4 regions of the Mesorhizobium sp. WSM4842 genome follow, and region 1 is predicted to be linked to each of the others. Evidence: predicted binding sites of a transcription regulator. Region 1 holds the regulator's gene; each other region holds the start of a gene.
The links. The regulator HrcA, encoded in region 1, represses chaperone genes, less so after heat shock. The targets are predictions, from matches to a motif close to GTTAGCACTCNCNNNNNGNGAGTGCTAAC.

Region 1 (4,648 bases):
CCTGCCGGGCGCAATCCTGCCCGATGCCTCAAGCGCCTCGATCATCGAGACGCCGATGCGATCCTTGACCGAGGCGATCGGATTGAAGAATTCGAGCTTGGCCAGCAGATTGGCAACGACGCCTTTTTCATTGGCGAACTTGTCGAGCCGCACCAGCGGCGTGTCGCCGATCGTCTCGGTGATCGAATTGTAGATGCGGCCGCGGCCGGGAACATGCGCGGTGGTGGCGGGCTTGTTCATTTGGTTTCGCTCCCAAGAGTTAGGCGGGCAAGAGTCAGGCAGCTAAGTCTCGACCAGGCAGGATAAAGCCTTCGGCCGCGCAAGATAGTCTGCCGTTTGAAAATATCCGAGTGGGTCGCATGCTGAAAACACACTCGCCCCGGAAAAGCATTCCAGCCGAGGCCAAAGTGGCCTATTGCCGGGCGGCGATCGCAGCCGCCGCGCCGGCCATGAAACCGGCGGCGGTGCGGTTCAGCGCCCTCAGCGCGCGCGGCGACTTCAGGAACCCGCGCGCTTTGGCCGCCAGCACCAGATAGGGCACCAGCACCACCAGGAGCACGACGAGCGTGAGCGCCACGAGGATGCCGTAGTCGGCGAGTGTGATGGTCTTCAGATCAACGATGGTCGGCGTGATGGCGAGATAGAAGATCATGGTCTTCGGATTGCCGAGCGTGACGGCGAGGCCCGCAATAAAGCTGGACACCAACCCGCCCCTGCCCTTCTTCGCCTCCACCGTTTCGGACGTGATGCCGCTCGTCCAGAAGCGCCAGCCAAGGAAGGCGAGATAGGCGACGCCCAGCCATTTGATCGCCAGGAAGGCCATGCCGAAGGTCTGCGCGACGAGAGCGAGGCCGAGCACCACGGCGGTGAGATAGGCGAGATCGCCGAGCATCAGTCCGAAGGACATGGCGAGCGCCGAGCGAAAGCCGGACCCGAGCGCACGCGCAATAAGCGCGGTCAGCCCCGGGCCAGGGATGGCGGCGGCGATACCGAGGGCCACGCTATAAGCGAGGAATCCGGTGAGGGTCATGGTTTCGGCCTTAGCGCATGACCCCGAAAATCGGAATCGACCTTTTAAGACTGACCTTGTCGCACAAAGGCGGGCAGGCGTGTACTCCCTGAGAGTCGGATTCGATTGCACCAGCGCCGCCGGCCAGGCGAACCCACCGATCAAGTTCCGCTTTGACCGGTCCAGCACACGGAGAGTTGAAGCAATCGACCGTTTGTCTTTCGGGCTCAGTTTCCGGCCGCGTAAAAATCATCATCCAGACGCTTTTCGAGCGCGACGAGATCGGCCGGCAACGGCAGGCCCATGGCGCGCATTTCCCTCAGCTTTTCGCGCAGCTGCTCCTGCACTTCATGCTGATCCTCAGGCTGGTTGATCATCTGCTCGAGCAACAGGCTGATCTGAGCCTTGAATGATTCCAGCGCCATTTTTTTCTCCTTGAGGTCCACCCAAAGCGCGTCGCGGTTGAGGGGTTCCTGCGACTCGCTTTGCTTTCTTGTTTTCATGCATGTCGTTATTCCAAAACCGCTGCTCAACCGAGGGCAGGCTTTTGGGCGACATGCATTACCGCAGCATGCGGGAAATAAGCTGCGCGGTATAGTCGACCATCGGCACGATGCGGGCGTAGTTCAGCCGGGTCGGGCCGATGACGCCGAGCGCGCCGATGACGCGGGCGTCCTTGTCGCGATAGGGCGCCACGACCAGCGACGAGCCGGACAGCGAAAACAGCTTGTTTTCCGAGCCGATGAAGATGCGCACACCGGAGCCTTCCTCGGCAAGGTCGAGAAGCTGGATCAGCCCGTCCTGCGTCTCCAGATCCTCAAACAAATGCCGCAGGAGCTCGATGTCGGCCTGCGCGGTGACATTTTCCAGCAGGTTGGCGCGGCCGCGCACGATGAGACGCGCCGGCAGGCCGCTCTCGGCGCCTGCCCAGACCGCAAGGCCCTTCTCGACCAGATCCTGAGACAGCGTGTCGAGGGCGGCCTTGGTCTCTTCCTTGATGCGGGCGATCTCGATCCGCGCCTCGGCCAGCGTGCGGCCACGGATATGGGCATTGAGGAAGTTTGACGCTTCATGCAATTGCGAGACGGTGATGCCGGCGGGCAGGTCGACGACGCGATTTTCGACGTCGCCGTTCTGCGACACCAGCACGGCCAGCGCCTTGTTCGGCTCGAGCTGGATGAACTCGATGTGCTTTAGCGGCACCTCGTTCTTGGCGGCAAGCACGAGGCCGGCGCCGCGCGACATCCCGGACAGCATCTGGCTGGCTTCGGTGAGCAGATGTTCCAGCGTCGCGCCCGAGCCGGAGGCGCGTACCTGCGCCTCGATGGTGCGGCGCTCCTCGTCGGAGAGGTCGCCAAGCTCCATAAAAGCATCGACGAAGAAGCGCAGGCCGGCCTGGGTCGGCAATCGGCCGGCCGAGATATGCGGCGCATAAATCAGGCCGAGATGCTCGAGATCGCTCATCACGTTGCGGATGGTGGCGGGCGACAGCGACGACGGCAGGATACGCGACAGGCTGCGTGAGCCGACCGGCTCGCCGTCCTTCAGATAAGAATCGACAATGCGCCGAAAGATGTCGCGCGAGCGCATGTCGAGCGACTGGAGTGCGGGCGATTGAAGCGCGGGCGACTGGAGCACTGCCGCCGACTGGGAACCGGGATCGACTGCCTTGGTCATTCGAGCCAAATACCTCCGGCCCAAAGATATAGACTTCGGCCACACCCGCGCAACCGGCCATTTTCCTTTGCGCCCTGCGCCCCATGCGGCTACAAGCCGGCCACGATTCCGAAAAAGATAGGAAAAAAGCCTGAATGCGCCCTTCTAAACGCCAATTCGACGAAATGCGCGCCATCTCCTTCGAGCGCGGCGTCTCCAAGCACGCGGAAGGTTCGTGCCTGGTGAAGTTCGGCGACACCCATGTGCTGTGCACGGCCAGCCTCGAGGAAAAAGTGCCGGGCTGGATGCGCAATTCCGGAAAGGGCTGGGTGACGGCGGAATACGGCATGCTGCCGCGCTCGACCGGCGAGCGCATGCGCCGCGAAGCTTCGGCCGGCAAGCAAGGCGGCCGCACACTCGAAATCCAGCGGCTGATCGGCCGTTCGCTGCGCGCCGTGGTCGATCTGCAGGCGCTCGGCGAGCAGCAGATCACCGTCGACTGCGACGTGATCCAGGCCGATGGCGGCACGCGCACCGCGTCGATCACCGGCGGCTGGGTGGCGCTCCATGACTGCCTGCGCTGGATGGAAGCCCGGCAGATGGCCAGCGTCGCCAAGGTGCTGAAGGACCATGTCGCGGCTATCTCCTGCGGCATCCATGACGGCCAGCCGGTCATCGACCTCGATTATCTCGAAGACTCCTCGGCCGGCACCGACGCCAACTTCGTCATGACCGGCAAGGGCGGCATCGTCGAGATCCAAGGCACGGCCGAGGGCGAGCCTTTCTCGGAAGAGCAGTTCACGGCGCTGATGGAATTGGCCAAGAAGGGCATTGCGCGACTGGTCAGCCTGCAGCAGATGGCCGTGGCGTAGCCCTAAAAATGCCGAGCTTGTCCGCCCCCCTCTGGCCTGCCGGCCATCTCCCCCTCAAGGGGGGAGATCGGATGTCATTTCGGCCTTCGCCAATCTCCAACATCGAAGGGTGCGCGACGACGCAGAAGCTGCCAATCTCCCCCCTTGAGGGGGAGATGGCCGGCAGGCCAGAGGGGGGTGCTTCGTGACTCCCTCTGCAATCCTGGAATCGGCACTATACGTCACAGACCTCGCTGCTGCGGAAACCTTCTACACCGGCGTGCTCGGGCTCGATCTGCTGGGCAAGGTCGACGGCAGGCATCTTTTCTTCCGTTGCGGGGACGGCGTGCTGCTCATCTTCAACGCCGAGGCGACCAAGGTGCCGCCGGCGCCCGATGCCAGACTGAAGGTGCCGCCGCACGGCACTGTCGGCGACGGCCATCTCTGCTTTGCGGCGAGTGCGGACGAGATCGTGCGCTGGAAGGCACATCTTGAGCAGAAGAAAATCGCCATCGAAAGCGAGTTCGAATGGCCGCAAGGCGGCCGCTCGATCTATATTCGCGACCCTTCCGGCAATTCGATCGAATTCGCCGAACCAAGAATCTGGGGCTTCTGATGCATTCGCTTGATGGGCACAGAATTGTCGTTGCTAGCCATAATGCCGGCAAATTGCGCGAATTCGCCGATCTGATGGCGCCATTCGGCATAGAAGCGAAGTCGGCCAAGGAATACGGCCTGCCGGAGCCGGACGAGACCGGCACCACCTTCGAGGAGAACGCCTATATCAAGGCTCTTGCCGCCGCCAAGGCGACAGGCCTGCCGGCATTATCGGACGACTCCGGCCTGTGTGTCGATGCGCTGGGCGGAGCGCCCGGCGTCTACACCGCCGATTGGGCCGAGGCGCCGGACGGTTCGCGCGATTTCGGCATGGCGATGCAGCGAGCGGAAGTGGCGTTGCAGGAAGTCGGCGCGGTCGCGCCTGCGCAGCGCAAGGGCCGCTTCGTCGCCGTCATCTGCCTGGCCTTTCCCGACGGCGCGGCCGAATATTTCCGAGGTGAGGTCGAGGGCACGCTGGTGTGGCCGCCGCGCGGCGAACTCGGCTTCGGCTACGACCCGGTGTTCGTGCCGGACG
Region 2 (4,648 bases), 1.4 Mb from region 1:
CATTTAGTGCGCGACTTCGATAAACCACGGATGATCCTGCGATTGTAGGCCTATCTTCCAGCAGCCGAGATGTGCAACTCGGCTTAACGATCGATCTCTCCGAACACGATGTCGAGCGAACCAATGATCGCGGAGACATCGGCGATCATGTGGCCCCGACACAACAAATCCATTGCCTGCAGATGGGCGAAGGAGGGTGCGCGGATCTTGCACCGGTACGGAACATTGCTGCCATCGGAAATCAGATAAACGCCGAACTCACCCTTCGGTGCTTCGACCGCAGCGTATACCTCTCCGGCGGGCACGCGATGCCCTTCCGTGTAAAGTTTGAAATGATGGATCGTCGCTTCCATCGAGCGTTTCATCTCGGCACGCGACGGTGGCGTGATCTTTTGATTTGGAATCGCCACCGGCCCCCGGCCTTCCGGTGAACGCAGCTTTTCCAGACATTGCTTCATGATCCGAACCGATTGACGCATTTCCTCCATGCGGACGAGATAGCGGTCATAGCAGTCCCCGTTCTTGCCGACAGGAATATCAAAATCCATCTCAGGATAGCATTCGTAGGGTTGCGCCTTGCGCAAATCCCAAGCGGCGCCCGATCCGCGCACCATCACGCCTGAGAAGCCCCAAGCCCAGGCATCGTCGAGGCTGATCACGCCTATATCGACGTTGCGCTGCTTGAAGATACGGTTGTCGGTGAGCAGCACTTCGAGATTGTCGCAGACCTTGAGGAACGGGTCACAGAAATCCCAGATGTCGTCCAGAAGTTTCGGAGGCAGATCCTGATGCACGCCGCCGACCCGGAAATAATTCGCGTGCATGCGGGCGCCGGAAGCGCGCTCGTAGAACACCATCAGCTTCTCGCGCTCGGCAAAACCCCAGAGCGGCGGGGTGAGTGCACCGATATCCATGGCTTGCGTCGTCACATTGAGGAGGTGCGACAGAAGCCGGCCGATTTCGCAAAAAAGGACACGGATGAGCTGTCCGCGCCGCGGAACCGATATTTCAAGCAGCTTCTCGGCGGCGAGGCAGAATGCATGCTCCTGATTCATCGGCGCGACGTAGTCGAGCCGGTCGAAATAGGGCAGGGCCTGCAGATAGTTCTTGTGCTCTATGAGCTTCTCGGTCCCGCGATGGAGCAGGCCGATATGCGGATCGACGCGCTTGACGACCTCGCCATCGAGTTCAAGCACGAGCCGCAAGACACCATGCGCGGCCGGATGCTGCGGTCCGAAATTGATGGTGAAGTTGCGAATTGCGGCCTCGATCATGACGGTTCTCCCGCGATAGCGTCAGGGTGCCATCGCCATCAACGTTGGCAGCGACAACCTGCGAGGAATTAAGCCCGTTCGCCGCCAGCGCCGACGCTGCCCGCGGCGACGCATCAATTTCCCTAGGCGGCAGCGTGCCGGTGATCCGATAGATGTCCCCGAACCTGGGCAACGTTCCGAACCCACCCTTCTGCCGGACGGCCCGCCCGATCGTAAAGAGATGCTTTGTGGTGTCGCGCCGGATCGGACGGCTGCGTTGCATGAGGGATGGTGCGGTCATGATTATCCCTCAATCGATTCCTCGTCGTGATCGACGCGGTAGTCTCCGGCAGGTTGCGGCGCCTCAAAACCCGGCAGCCGGAACGCGGATGAAAAGTGAACGACGGTCTGCGTGGTGCGACTGGCCATGGGTGCCGCTTTCCGCAGGAGCACGCCGACGCCCCTCCTGCATCTTTTCCATCCGAACCGGAAAGATCCCAATGCTGCCAGTTCATCCGTGGTGAACGCCGTGGTTCAAAGGCTCGAACAGAGCGACATGCGCGCCGAATAAGCGCTATACATTCGCTGTCGAAAATTCGGTGCTTCATGGTCGAAGGTCGCGGACCTATGTCGATCGGGACCGCGAAAGCCAAATCGGCCAAATCCACGCGATCTATATATATGTCTCGATGCACATTCAATCAAGGCTCAATAGGTTTGGTTCGTAATTGCGGATTAATATAGTCTGTTGTCGGCAAAATTAAGAGGGATGACTTACAATAAAATTGCTTATTGCTCCGCTTTTCGGACGGCCAAAAGCGCCGGTAACAACGACTGATTCACATTTCAAATATTTTCGGTTTGAGGAATTAAAAATTTGGCACTCCTATCATTCGAGTGCCAAAGGGGCTATGTTAAGTGTTGCAGTCGCTCTATGTGCGGCGGCAGAAAGAACCCCCAATGAAATTCCGACCACTCCACGACCGCGTCGTCATTCGGCGCGCTGAAGGCGACAACAAATCCAAGGGCGGAATCATCATTCCCGACACCGCCAAGGAAAAGCCTCAGGAAGGCGAAGTGATCGCCGTCGGCCCAGGCTCACGTGACGAAAGCGGCAAGCTGATCGCGCTCGACGTCAAGGCCGGCGACTTCATCCTGTTCGGCAAATGGTCCGGCACCGAGGTCAAGATCGACGGCGAGGATCTCCTGATCATGAAGGAGAGCGACATTATGGGCATCGTCGAGAAGGCCAAAGCGGCCAAGAAAGCCGCCTGACCGGGCGATTTGCGCTCTGCTAATTTCTAGACTGAACTGGACGTAAAATCATGTCTGCCAAGGAAATCAAATTCGCTACCGATGCCCGCGACCGGATGCTTCGCGGCGTCGAAATTCTGAACAACGCCGTCAAGGTGACGCTCGGCCCCAAAGGCCGCAATGTCGTCATCGACAAGGCCTATGGCGCGCCGCGCATCACCAAGGATGGTGTCGCCGTCGCCAAGGAAATCGAGCTTGCCGACAAGTTCGAGAACATGGGGGCCCAGATGGTGCGCGAAGTGGCCTCGAAGACCAACGACTTCGCCGGCGACGGCACGACGACAGCCACGGTGCTGGCCGCTTCCATCCTGCGCGAAGGTGCCAAATTCGTTGCCGCGGGCATGAACCCGATGGATCTCAAGCGCGGCATCGACCTTGCTGTGGCTGCTGTGGTGAAGGACATTCAAGCCAGGGCCAGGAAAGTCAAATCTTCGGACGAGATCGCCCAGGTTGGTACGATCGCCGCCAATGGCGACGCGTCGGTCGGCGCCATGATCGCCAAGGCGATGAACAAGGTCGGCAATGAGGGCGTGATCACCGTCGAAGAAGCCAAGACAGCCGAAACCGAACTCGATGTCGTCGAAGGCATGCAGTTCGACCGTGGCTATCTCTCGCCCTATTTCGTCACCAATGCCGAGAAGATGCGCGCGGAGCTGGAGGACCCTTACGTTCTCATCCATGAGAAGAAGCTCGGCAATTTGCAGGCGTTGCTGCCGATCCTCGAAGCTGTGGTGCAAAGCGGTAAGCCGCTGCTGATCATCTCGGAAGACGTCGAAGGCGAGGCGCTGGCGACGCTGGTCGTCAACAAGCTGCGCGGCGGTCTCAAGGTCGCAGCCGTCAAGGCGCCAGGCTTCGGTGACCGGCGCAAGGCGATGCTGGAAGACATTGCCGTGCTCACCGCCGGCCAGATGATTTCCGAGGATCTCGGCATCAAACTCGAGAACGTCACGATCGACATGCTCGGGCGGGCTAAGCGCGTGCTCATCGAGAAGGATACGACGACGATCATCGACGGCGCCGGCGAGAAAGCCACCATCCAGGCGCGCGTCCAGCAGATCAAGTTGCAGATCGAGGAAACGACCTCGGATTACGACAAGGAGAAACTCCAGGAGCGGCTGGCGAAGCTGGCTGGCGGCGTTGCTGTCATTCGCGTCGGCGGCGCGACCGAGACGGAAGTCAAGGAAAAGAAGGACCGCATCGATGATGCGCTGAACGCCACTCGTGCAGCCGTGGAAGAAGGCATCGTTGCCGGCGGCGGTGTTGCGCTTTTGCGCGCCAAGGCAGCTTTGACTGAGCTTACTGGCGCGAATGCTGACATGACGGCAGGTATTTCGATTGTGCTGAGAGCACTTGAAGCGCCGATCCGCCAGATTGCCGAGAATTCCGGCGTTGAAGGTTCGATCGTCGTCGGCAAGCTCTCCGACAGCAAGGATCACAATCAGGGCTTCGACGCCCAGAACGAAGTCTATGTCGACATGATCAAGGCCGGTATCGTCGACCCTGCCAAGGTCGTTCGGACGGCCCTGCAGGATGCCGGCTCGATTGCCGCGCTCCTGATCACCGCTGAAGCAATGATCGCGGACATTCCGCAGAAGGTTTCGCCCGCTATGGGTGGCGCAGGAGGTATGGGCGGAATGGGCGGAATGGACTACTGAGCGGCGCCTGAGACTATAGCCAGGACGACGGAAGGCCAGCGACGCGGGCACATGCGAGCCGATATCTCGGCGATCATCGGTTCGCTCGACATCGTGTTCGGGGAGATCGATCGATAGGCTCGTCGCTGTCGTATTTGCTGCTAGAAATGGTCTTGGAGACAAGAACATGACCGACACTCTTGCCGAGAAAACATGTACGCCTTGTCGCGGCGGCGTCCCGCCGCTCACGCGTGATGAAGCCCAACGCTTCCGGGCACAGGTTCCCGATTGGGAGCTGGGTGACGATGCCCACCGCATCCAACGGAGCTTTCGATGCCGCAATTTCCGGGACGCGCTCGCCCTTGTTCAGGAAATCGGTGAGCTCGCCGAAACCGAAAGCCATCACCCCGACATCAGCTTCGGTTGGGGTTATGTGACGGTTTCCCT
Region 3 (4,648 bases), 2.9 Mb from region 1:
TTTTCTTCGCTTACATCCTCCGCAGCCTTTACTGGGTCGCCATCGTGCAACCAGTCTTCAGTCACCTCCAATATATTTGCCAAGGCCGCCAGGGTCTCAGCTCTCGGTAGTGTGTTGCCCTGGAGCAGTTCCAGATAGCAGTTGGCGTATAGCCAACCAGTCTAGCGAGTTCAGATTGGCTTACCCGCTTTGCAGACATTCGGAGTTGAAGCCGCTGCGCGAACGTTGCAGTTGGTTGGGGGGAGCGTCTGATTATCGGCATGTGGTTTCTCCAAAGATTTGGAAGAGCAGCCTTGTCATACTGTTTACAATTAAAATCCTGTTAATCTTCATCTTTTTGTAGGGCGCGCTTAGCGGACAGCTGCTCAGCTTCCTTCGCTTCGGTCGGCGCAACGATATCTGAGATCGCTCGTCGGCGAGCCGGGCGGCCATGGCCGAGGTGGCGCGAAGCGCCGAATGAATGCGGACGAAGTTGTAGTCCTTAGTGCGGCGCGACCGCATTGGCGTGAGCCTCGACTTTCCTGGAAAGCCATTGGTCAATATTCAAAAGGGCGACCTCTCGGCCGCCCTTTCCATATCAGAAGGCTGATGAGCTGGATTAGAAATCCATGCCGCCACTCAAGCCCGCAAGCGGGCTTGAGCATTATCAGTTCATGGGCGTGCTGATGGATTTCGTTAGAAATCCATGCCGCCCATGCCGCCCATGCCGCCGCCCATGCCGCCAGGCATGCCGCCGCCAGCCGACTCCTTCTTCGGAGCCTCCGCGATCATGGCTTCGGTGGTGACCAGCAGGCCGGCGACCGAGGCCGCGTCCTGGAGAGCCGTGCGCACGACCTTGACCGGATCGACGATACCCATGGCGATCATGTCGCCATATTCGCCGGTCTGGGCGTTGAAGCCGAAGGTCGGGCCCTTGTTCTCGAGGATCTTGCCGGCAACGATCGATGCTTCCGCACCGGCGTTGGCCGCGATCTGGCGGGCCGGAGCCTGCAGCGCGCGACGCACGATGCTGATGCCTGCGGTCTGGTCGGAGTTGGCGCCGACAGCCTTGATGCTCAGCGAAGCGCGCAGGAGTGCGACGCCGCCGCCGGGAACGATGCCTTCTTCGACGGCCGCACGGGTCGCGTTGAGGGCGTCATCGACGCGGTCCTTCTTTTCCTTGACTTCGATCTCGGTCGCACCGCCGACGCGGATGACGGCAACGCCGCCTGCCAGCTTGGCGAGACGTTCCTGCAGCTTCTCCTTGTCGTAGTCCGAGGTGGTCTCCTCGATCTGCTGCTTGATCTGGGCGACGCGGCCCTGGATCTCGGCCTTCTTGCCGGCGCCATCGACGATGGTGGTGTTCTCCTTGGAGATCGACACCTTCTTGGCGCGGCCGAGCATGTTGAGGCCGACATTCTCGAGCTTGATGCCGAGGTCTTCGGAAATGACCTGGCCACCGGTGAGGATGGCGATGTCTTCCAGCATGGCCTTGCGGCGATCACCGAAGCCCGGCGCCTTGACGGCGGCGATCTTCAGGCCGCCACGCAGCTTGTTGACGACCAGCGTGGCCAGAGCCTCGCCTTCGACGTCTTCCGAAATGATGACCAGCGGCTTCGAGGTCTGGACGACAGCCTCGAGGATCGGCAGCATGGCCTGCAGGTTGGAAAGCTTCTTCTCATGGAGAAGGATGTAGGCGTCTTCCAGATCCGCAACCATCTTGTCGGCGTTGGTGACGAAGTAGGGCGAGAGATAGCCGCGGTCGAACTGCATGCCTTCGACGACTTCGAGTTCGGTCTCGGCGGTCTTGGCTTCCTCGACCGTGATGACGCCCTCATTGCCGACCTTCTGCATCGCTTCGGCGATCATCGAGCCGACCGAAGCATCGCCATTGCCGGCGATGGTGCCGACCTGGGCAACCTCTTCCGAGGTCTTGATCTTCTTGGCGTTCTTGATCAGCGTCGCGACGACGTCGCTCACCGCGAGGTCGATGCCACGCTTCAGGTCCATCGGGTTCATGCCGGCGGCAACCGACTTGTGGCCTTCCTGGACGATCGACTGCGCCAGAACGGTCGCGGTCGTGGTGCCGTCGCCGGCGATGTCGTTGGTCTTCGAAGCAACTTCGCGGACCATCTGCGCGCCCATGTTCTCGAACTTGTCTTCAAGCTCGATTTCCTTGGCGACGGTGACGCCGTCCTTGGTGATGCGCGGTGCGCCGAACGACTTGTCGATGACGACGTTGCGGCCCTTGGGGCCGAGCGTGACCTTCACCGCGTCGGCGAGGATGTTGACGCCGCGCAGCATGCGCTCACGGGCATCGCGAGAAAATTTTACGTCTTTGGCAGCCATTTTTAGCTCCTGGCAGGGGCTTGAATTGAGCCCGAAGATTTAAGTGACGGTGAGGCCGATATTCAGCCGATGATGCCCATGATGTCGGATTCCTTCATGATCAGAAGGTCTTCGCCATTGAGCTTGACTTCGGTGCCCGACCACTTGCCGAACAGGATGCGGTCGCCGGCCTTGACGTCCAGCGGGACGAGCTTGCCGGCTTCGTCGCGGGCGCCGGAACCGACGGCGATGATCTCGCCTTCCTGCGGCTTTTCCTTCGCCGTATCCGGGATGATGATCCCGCCGGCAGTCTTGGATTCGGATTCAACCCGGCGTACGACCACGCGGTCATGAAGCGGGCGGAACTTCGACTTTGCCATTTTTTATTCCTCGATGAGAATGGTGAGAACAGTTCCTCCGTCCGGCGGCGCCGGACAACCTATAAGCCCGGCGACGCCGGACCTACGCTTAGCACTCACCAGTGGCGAGTGCTAACGTGGCGGTGAGATAAGCCGATGGCTGGCGAGAGTCAAGGCGAGAGAGAGGGTACCGCCGCGCGAAATTATTTCCATCCCGCAACGCGATTGTGGAAAATCTCAGTTGCTATCAGAGATCTGGTCGAAATCTTACTAACAGTTGGAACGGAATCAGTGTCCGAGGCGCAAGCCGATCTCCCGAGTTTCAAAATCAAGCAGCAGGCTGTTCTTCTCGAAATATCGGATGCCGACAATGTTGTGCTCGAGCCCAGGAACGATCTCTACCTCAGGATTGTATGTGGTCGTGAAGTTCCAATCCTCCTGGCCGTCAGTTTTTACCAAGACCTTCGTGCCGGTCTTCAATGACGTGCGAGGCTTCGAGGCATCGGTTACGACCATAATCGTTGAGTTGCTTGTGTCGTAGAGCGTTGGCCGGCAAATCGGTTCAGATCCCCATGAGAGACAGGAGTCGAGAGTGGGAAAATTGTATCGCCAACTGGCCTGTTTCCACTTTTGCACCCTGAAGTCCTTTTTAACCCCTTCCGGCACGCCGATATGGAGCGCCTCCACCTGCGGACAGTTGCCGTTCTCGTTAGTGCAGACTTTCCACTTGGCGCCGATCGGAGAGAGGTAATAGCCCCTGTGGAGGCCGGGCCTGACGCTCACAAACGCCATCGGGGACTTGATCATCCGGTCTGGTCCGCCTCCGCCAACGGGAGAGATGCCGAAAATGCCCTTGGGCCAAAGCGGGCCACCAACGATTTCTCCAGTACTGCGCCTGACTTTTTTGTAACGGATGAGGAATGGGATTGAGGTCTCGGTGGAGACCGGAGAGTCCGGCGAACCAAAAGTCACGCGAGCGTAGGCAACGTTGCCGTACTCATCGTAGGTTCCATAGTTCATAACTGCTTCTTTGGTGGTCACCATTATCCCGTCTATCTGCTGATCCTGCGTAATCTTTATTCCCGTGTCTGAACAGGTCTCGGCGGGCAGCACCGATTCGCAATCGATCGTCATTCCGCTCGATCCGGTATCGAGCAGCAACGGTTGGTTGACTGTGCGATTGCCCAAAGAAAGAATTTTCACATAGAGCATGCGAATGTTCTTTGGCTTTCCCGGGTACTCCAATTTGATTAAGGGCACCTTAGTTGGAAGCCCTTCGGCGCCGACTGAGGCAGGTAAAAAGCACGACTGGACTGCAAATATTAGCAGTAATGTCACCAAAAAATTCTTCATTACCACGCCCGTGTTACTGGCCAGCGCAGTTCCAACAATCCGGAATGCGCGGACACGATGATCTTTGCGATTGGATCGCCTCACCCGATGAAGCTAAATTCAAGATCTCCGGGTCGTGCGAACGTGTCTATGCTCTTCTCCTCAGCGCCCCCTGCGAACCAAGCACCAAAGTGAGCATCCGCGCCAGCGGATAGGAGCCGCTCGCCCGACGCGCACTTCGTCGAAACTGAGCATGCCAAGTGTCGCGAAGCAATAAGTCGTTCGAAGGCTCATCCGCCGAATTGGACAATGCCCTGCTTCGAACAGATACTTGACTGAGTCAAATAAGTGGTTGATCTTGTGCGGGCAGGAGGATGCCATGACGATTCATCATCAACCCGGCAAGGGGCGGATCGATGCGGTGCGGGGCTTCAACCGCTTCTACACCCGCCAGATCGGCCTGCTCGACGAAGGACTGCTGAACAGCGCCTTCTCGCTGACTGAGGCTCGGGTGCTTTACGAACTGGCGCATCGCGATGGCCTGACCGCCACCGATCTTGCGCGCCATCTCGGTCTCGACCCCGGCTATCTCAGCCGGTTGTTGAAAAAGTTCGAGGAGCGCGGCCTGGTCGAGCGCGCCGCGACGCAAG
Region 4 (4,648 bases), 2.5 Mb from region 1:
CAATCCGTCGACAAGCGGCGCCAGCGCCGTCTTGCACTCCGTTTCATAGTTGAAATCGGTCTTGGAAAGGGTCGGCGCCGTGATCTTTCCAAAACTGTTCATCATGTCCATGGCAACACCTGTATATGATCCGCCAAGGCCGTGCCCGCCTTCTCTCGGCGGGCACGGCCGTTTGTCCTCAGAAGCCTGGCGTCAGTAGTCCATGCCGGCACCGGCAGGCATCGCCGGCGTGGCACCTTCTTTCTTCGGCTTCTCGGCCACCATCGCCTCGGTGGTCACCAGCAGGCCGGCCACCGACGCCGCGTCCTGGAGAGCGGCGCGCACCACCTTGGCCGGGTCGATCACGCCCTGCCCGTAGAGGTCGCCGAACTCGTTGGTCTGGGCGTTCCAGCCATAGCCGAATTCGGTCTTCTCTCGCAGCTTGCCGACGATGATCGAACCCTCGGCGCCGGCATTCTCGGCGATCTGGCGCACCGGCTGTTCGATGGCGCGACGCACGATCTCGACGCCGGTCTTCTGGTCGGGATTGTCGACGGCGACATTGTCGAGCGCCTTCGCCGCCCTGAGCAGCGCCACGCCGCCGCCGGGCAGTATGCCTTCCTCGACCGCAGCGCGGGTGGCGTGCATGGCGTCGTCGACGCGGTCCTTGCGCTCCCTGACCTCGATCTCGGTCGAGCCACCGACGCGGATGACGGCGACGCCGCCGGCGAGCTTGGCCAGCCGCTCCTGCAGCTTCTCACGGTCGTAATCGGAGGTGGTCTCCTCGATCTGCGCCTTGATCTGGCCGATGCGCGCCTGGATTTCATCCTTGCGGCCGGCACCGTCGACGATGGTGGTGTTCTCCTTCTCGATCAGCACCTTCTTGGCGCGGCCGAGCATCTCCAATGTGACGTTTTCGAGCTTGATGCCGAGATCCTCGCTGATTGCCGTGCCGCCGGTCAGGATGGCAATGTCTTCCAGCATGGCCTTGCGGCGGTCACCAAAACCCGGCGCCTTGACGGCGGCAACCTTCAGGCCACCGCGCAGCTTGTTGACGACCAGCGTCGCCAGCGCCTCGCCTTCGACATCCTCGGCGATGATCAGCAGCGGCTTGCTCGATTGCATTGCGGCTTCGAGCACGGGAAGCATGGCCTGCAGGTTGGACAGCTTCTTCTCGTGGATCAGCACATAGGGCTCTTCGAGCTCGACGCGCATCTTGTCCTGGTTGGTGATGAAATAGGGGCTGAGATAGCCGCGATCGAATTGCATGCCCTCGACCACTTCGAGCTCGGTCTCGGCGGTCTTGGCCTCCTCGACCGTGATGACGCCCTCATTGCCGACCTTTTCCATCGCTTCGGCGAGGAATCGGCCGATCTCGGCATCCCCATTGGCCGAGATGGCGCCGACCTGGGCGATCTCGTCGTTCCGGGTCACCTTGCGGGCATTGGCCTTGAGTTCAGCGACGATGGCGTCGACCGCCTTGTCGATGCCGCGCTTCAGGTCCATCGGATTCATGCCGGCGGCAACCGCCTTGGCGCCTTCCTGGACGATCGACTGAGCCAGAACGGTCGCGGTCGTTGTGCCGTCGCCGGCGACGTCGCTTGTCTTCGACGCCACCTCGCGCACCATCTGCGCGCCCATGTTCTCGAACTTGTCCTCAAGCTCGATTTCCTTGGCGACGGTAACGCCGTCCTTGGTAATGCGCGGGGCGCCGAACGACTTGTCGAGGATGACGTTGCGGCCCTTGGGACCGAGCGTCACCTTCACCGCATTGGCAAGGATATCGACGCCGCGCAACATCTTCTCGCGGGCTTCGGTATGGAATTTCACATCCTTGGCAGCCATTGGATAACTCCTTCAAATAGGCAGCTTTTCGTTGACTGATTGCTTGTCCAGGCCCCGCTCAGGCGGCCTTCTGCATCTTGTCGGTCGATTCGATCACGCCCAGCACGTCGCTTTCCTTCATGATGAGCAGGTCCTCGCCGTTGAGCTTGATCTCGGTGCCCGACCATTTGCCGAACAGGATACGGTCGCCGACCTTGACGTCGAGCGGCTGCAGCTGGCCGCTATCGTCACGCGCCCCAGGCCCGGCGGCGATTACCTCGCCTTCCTGCGGCTTTTCCTTGGCGGTGTCGGGAATGATGATGCCGCCCGCGGTCTTCTCGTCGACCTCGATGCGGCGGACCAGGATACGGTCATGCAGTGGACGGAACGCCATGTCGTTCTCCTCATAGGACAAACAGATTTTCTTGGACCTCCCTTCGCAGCCGACCGGTACAACGGCCGATGCGACGGTGCGCGACCCCTGCTCAGGCATCACGCGCATATCGAATTAGTCTGCCGATTCAGGCTTTCAAGAGGACGTCGAAAAAATTTTAGCACTCGCCGTGGTCGAGTGCCAACGCACCGTAATAGCGCACTGTAATTATGGCGCTATTCCAGGATTGAAACGACGGATGCGGCTTGAAACCGCGCCGCAACCCTCCAACGTCGTCGTCGACCGCGGCACCGCCTGCCGGCCGGCCGGAACCGATGAGGAAGCGGACGCGTTTTTGCACGCGGAGGATGGCGATGGAACGCGATGCCCCAACGATTTCGATTGCACCGGAAGATCCCGCTCTCGGCCGGCTGCTCGATCCGGCGCGGCATTTCGATCGTCCACAGGACGTGCTGGCCGACGCGACGCTGGACGTCGGTGAAAAGCGCGCGATCCTGTCGTCATGGGCCTCCGATGCCTGCGCGGTCGAATCCATGCCGGCGCTGCGCAAGCCGCCCGGCGCCAAAGCTCCAATCGCCTTTGAAGAGATCATGGACGCTCTGCAGGCACTCGATGGCGCAGGTCCATCTCAAGGCGCCGGCGCCAGCCGAAGCCGCCACGGCGGGCCCCACCGCGTCGGCGCCTGATTTACGACAGAAAGGAGACGTGCATGGTCAGCAACGAGTTCCAGCTCCAGATGCAGGGTTTTGGCCTGACGACGGCGGAGATCCATTATCGTCTTCCCGACTATCGGGACCTGCTGCAGCTCTTCATCTGGCAGGAATACGACATCGCTCCGGATTTCCCGACGCTGAAGCATTTCCTCGAATATTGGGAACGTGAGATCGAAGGCCCGCTGCATTCCGTGCGTGTCGCCCATCACCGTCTGATCCAGCCCTCCGAATGGCGGGCGGTGGACGGTGTTATTACGCTGCAGTGAGACGTCGTTGCGTTGCAGTGAGGCAGGGGGGTACGCGCCGCTCCGGGCCACGGCCGTTCAGGTGGATTTACGTCCCTTGACAAGCAGTCCGGCCGTGCGAGCCGCCTTGACGAAGGCCGTGCGAGCCTCGCGGGCGGTGCGCCAGCCGTCGAGCGCGTCGCGGCAGGCGCGATAGGCTGCGCGCCAGTTCCGGCCGCGCGCCCGGTCCGGCCACTGCTGCATGCATTCGATGGCTTCCCAACTGCTTGCGACCTTGCGCTCTCCGACGGATTGGAGCTTCAGCGTGATCGGCTCGGAAAATGGGACGTCGTTCATCACTTCCTCCTTCTTTCTGTTTTTTTAGAGCAAGTAGCATCCTCGAATAAGCAGCAGGCAGCCGATGTCCGATCGGCGCCGGTGGACGAGATGGTTCGTGTGCCTGCACGCTTCAAGACCTCCCCGCCTCAAACCCCTGGCCCCCGCCCTCGACTGCAACGGCCGGCTATATGTCGTCGTCAGGCGGTTCGAGAAGCCCGATCAGCGTCGCCACCCTTGCCGACGGCAGAGGGCGGCCCTCGTTGACCAGCGCCTCATCGGCACCGACCCAGGCAAAGGCCTCGCGCAACTCTTCGATCGTCGCGCCGGTCGAGGCGATGTCGGCGATGACGGCGTCGTCCACCGGGCCCAGCACCGAAATGATGTCGTCGCGTGTCATGGTCATGATATCCTCCATGCGGCGTGCCGGCGCGACCCTCAAATGACGGTTGAAACCGGCATTGCCAGTACAATCTGGCAACAAAAAAATCTGGCTGCGGGACAGAATCTGGGTCTTGATTTCGGCCTGACAATAACCAAATCCAAATTGCCGGTTGCCGAACGGGACCGGCAGAACCCAGGGAGCGCCAAGCTCTTTGGCGTCCCTCGTACTATGTTGCTCCATGGAGGATGTAGCTATGAGAACCGCATTCGACTTTTCCCCGCTCTATCGGTCGAGCATCGGTTTCGACCGTATCTTCACCCTGCTGGAAAACGCGCCTCAGGCAGTCGAAACCTGGCCGCCTTATGACATCGAGCGAAGCGACGAGAACACCTATCGTGTGAGGATCGCCGTCGCCGGCTTTTCCGAGAACGATCTCGACATTAGCCACGAGCCGAACCTTCTAATCGTCTCGGGCGAGCGCAAGGAACAGGACGAGGTGGAATATCTCCATCGCGGCCTTCCGGTGCGACCGTTCACACGGCGCTTCGAGCTTGCCGATCACATGACGGTCACCGGCGCCTCGCTCAACAACGGCCTGCTGACGATCGACCTCGTGCGCGAAGTGCCCGAGGAGATGAAGCCGCGTCGCATCGCGATCGCCAAGGACGACGACGCGCGGAAGGCCGGGCAGGTCGAGAAGCCGAAGCAGGCCGCCTGAGCGAAGGCGATCTCTGGCGTTCGCCTTTGGCGCAACCAGTCGAGAAAGGAGAACAGCAATGGCTATTCGTGATCT

Region 2: the regulator HrcA is predicted to act here: its motif matches at 2,130-2,158, upstream of AC0NIE_RS11000 (co-chaperone GroES).
Region 3: the regulator HrcA is predicted to act here: its motif matches at 2,775-2,803, upstream of groES (co-chaperone GroES).
Region 4: the regulator HrcA is predicted to act here: its motif matches at 2,354-2,382, upstream of AC0NIE_RS16360 (co-chaperone GroES).

The regions. Positions count from the first base shown of each region.
Region 1 covers NZ_CM148372.1:918,770-923,417, forward strand. Annotated here, with positions in the region: gene cysK (cysteine synthase A) at 1-240, opposite strand, end outside; gene AC0NIE_RS04285 (LysE family translocator) at 413-1,030, opposite strand; gene AC0NIE_RS04290 (hypothetical protein) at 1,237-1,434, opposite strand; gene hrcA (heat-inducible transcriptional repressor HrcA) at 1,571-2,686, opposite strand; gene rph (ribonuclease PH) at 2,821-3,537, shown strand; gene AC0NIE_RS04305 (VOC family protein) at 3,722-4,132, shown strand; gene rdgB (RdgB/HAM1 family non-canonical purine NTP pyrophosphatase) at 4,132-4,648, shown strand, end outside.
Region 2 covers NZ_CM148372.1:2,288,939-2,293,586, forward strand. Annotated here, with positions in the region: gene AC0NIE_RS10990 (NADH-quinone oxidoreductase subunit D) at 84-1,274, opposite strand; gene AC0NIE_RS10995 (hypothetical protein) at 1,557-1,682, opposite strand; gene AC0NIE_RS11000 (co-chaperone GroES) at 2,214-2,528, shown strand; gene groL (chaperonin GroEL) at 2,579-4,222, shown strand; partial or broken gene AC0NIE_RS11010 (NADH-quinone oxidoreductase subunit D-related protein) at 4,265-4,339, shown strand; gene AC0NIE_RS11015 (4a-hydroxytetrahydrobiopterin dehydratase) at 4,389-4,648, shown strand, end outside.
Region 3 covers NZ_CM148372.1:5,224,466-5,229,113, reverse strand. Annotated here, with positions in the region: gene AC0NIE_RS25435 (hypothetical protein) at 1-83, opposite strand, end outside; gene groL (chaperonin GroEL) at 676-2,328, opposite strand; gene groES (co-chaperone GroES) at 2,391-2,687, opposite strand; gene AC0NIE_RS25420 (hypothetical protein) at 2,955-4,019, opposite strand; gene AC0NIE_RS25415 (bifunctional helix-turn-helix transcriptional regulator/GNAT family N-acetyltransferase) at 4,378-4,648, shown strand, end outside.
Region 4 covers NZ_CM148372.1:3,388,980-3,393,627, reverse strand. Annotated here, with positions in the region: gene AC0NIE_RS16370 (hypothetical protein) at 1-111, opposite strand, end outside; gene groL (chaperonin GroEL) at 193-1,824, opposite strand; gene AC0NIE_RS16360 (co-chaperone GroES) at 1,883-2,197, opposite strand; gene AC0NIE_RS16355 (hypothetical protein) at 2,551-2,883, shown strand; gene AC0NIE_RS16350 (usg protein) at 2,907-3,176, shown strand; gene AC0NIE_RS16345 (DUF982 domain-containing protein) at 3,234-3,491, opposite strand; gene AC0NIE_RS16340 (hypothetical protein) at 3,658-3,876, opposite strand; gene AC0NIE_RS16335 (Hsp20 family protein) at 4,109-4,573, shown strand; gene AC0NIE_RS16330 (Hsp20/alpha crystallin family protein) at 4,632-4,648, shown strand, end outside.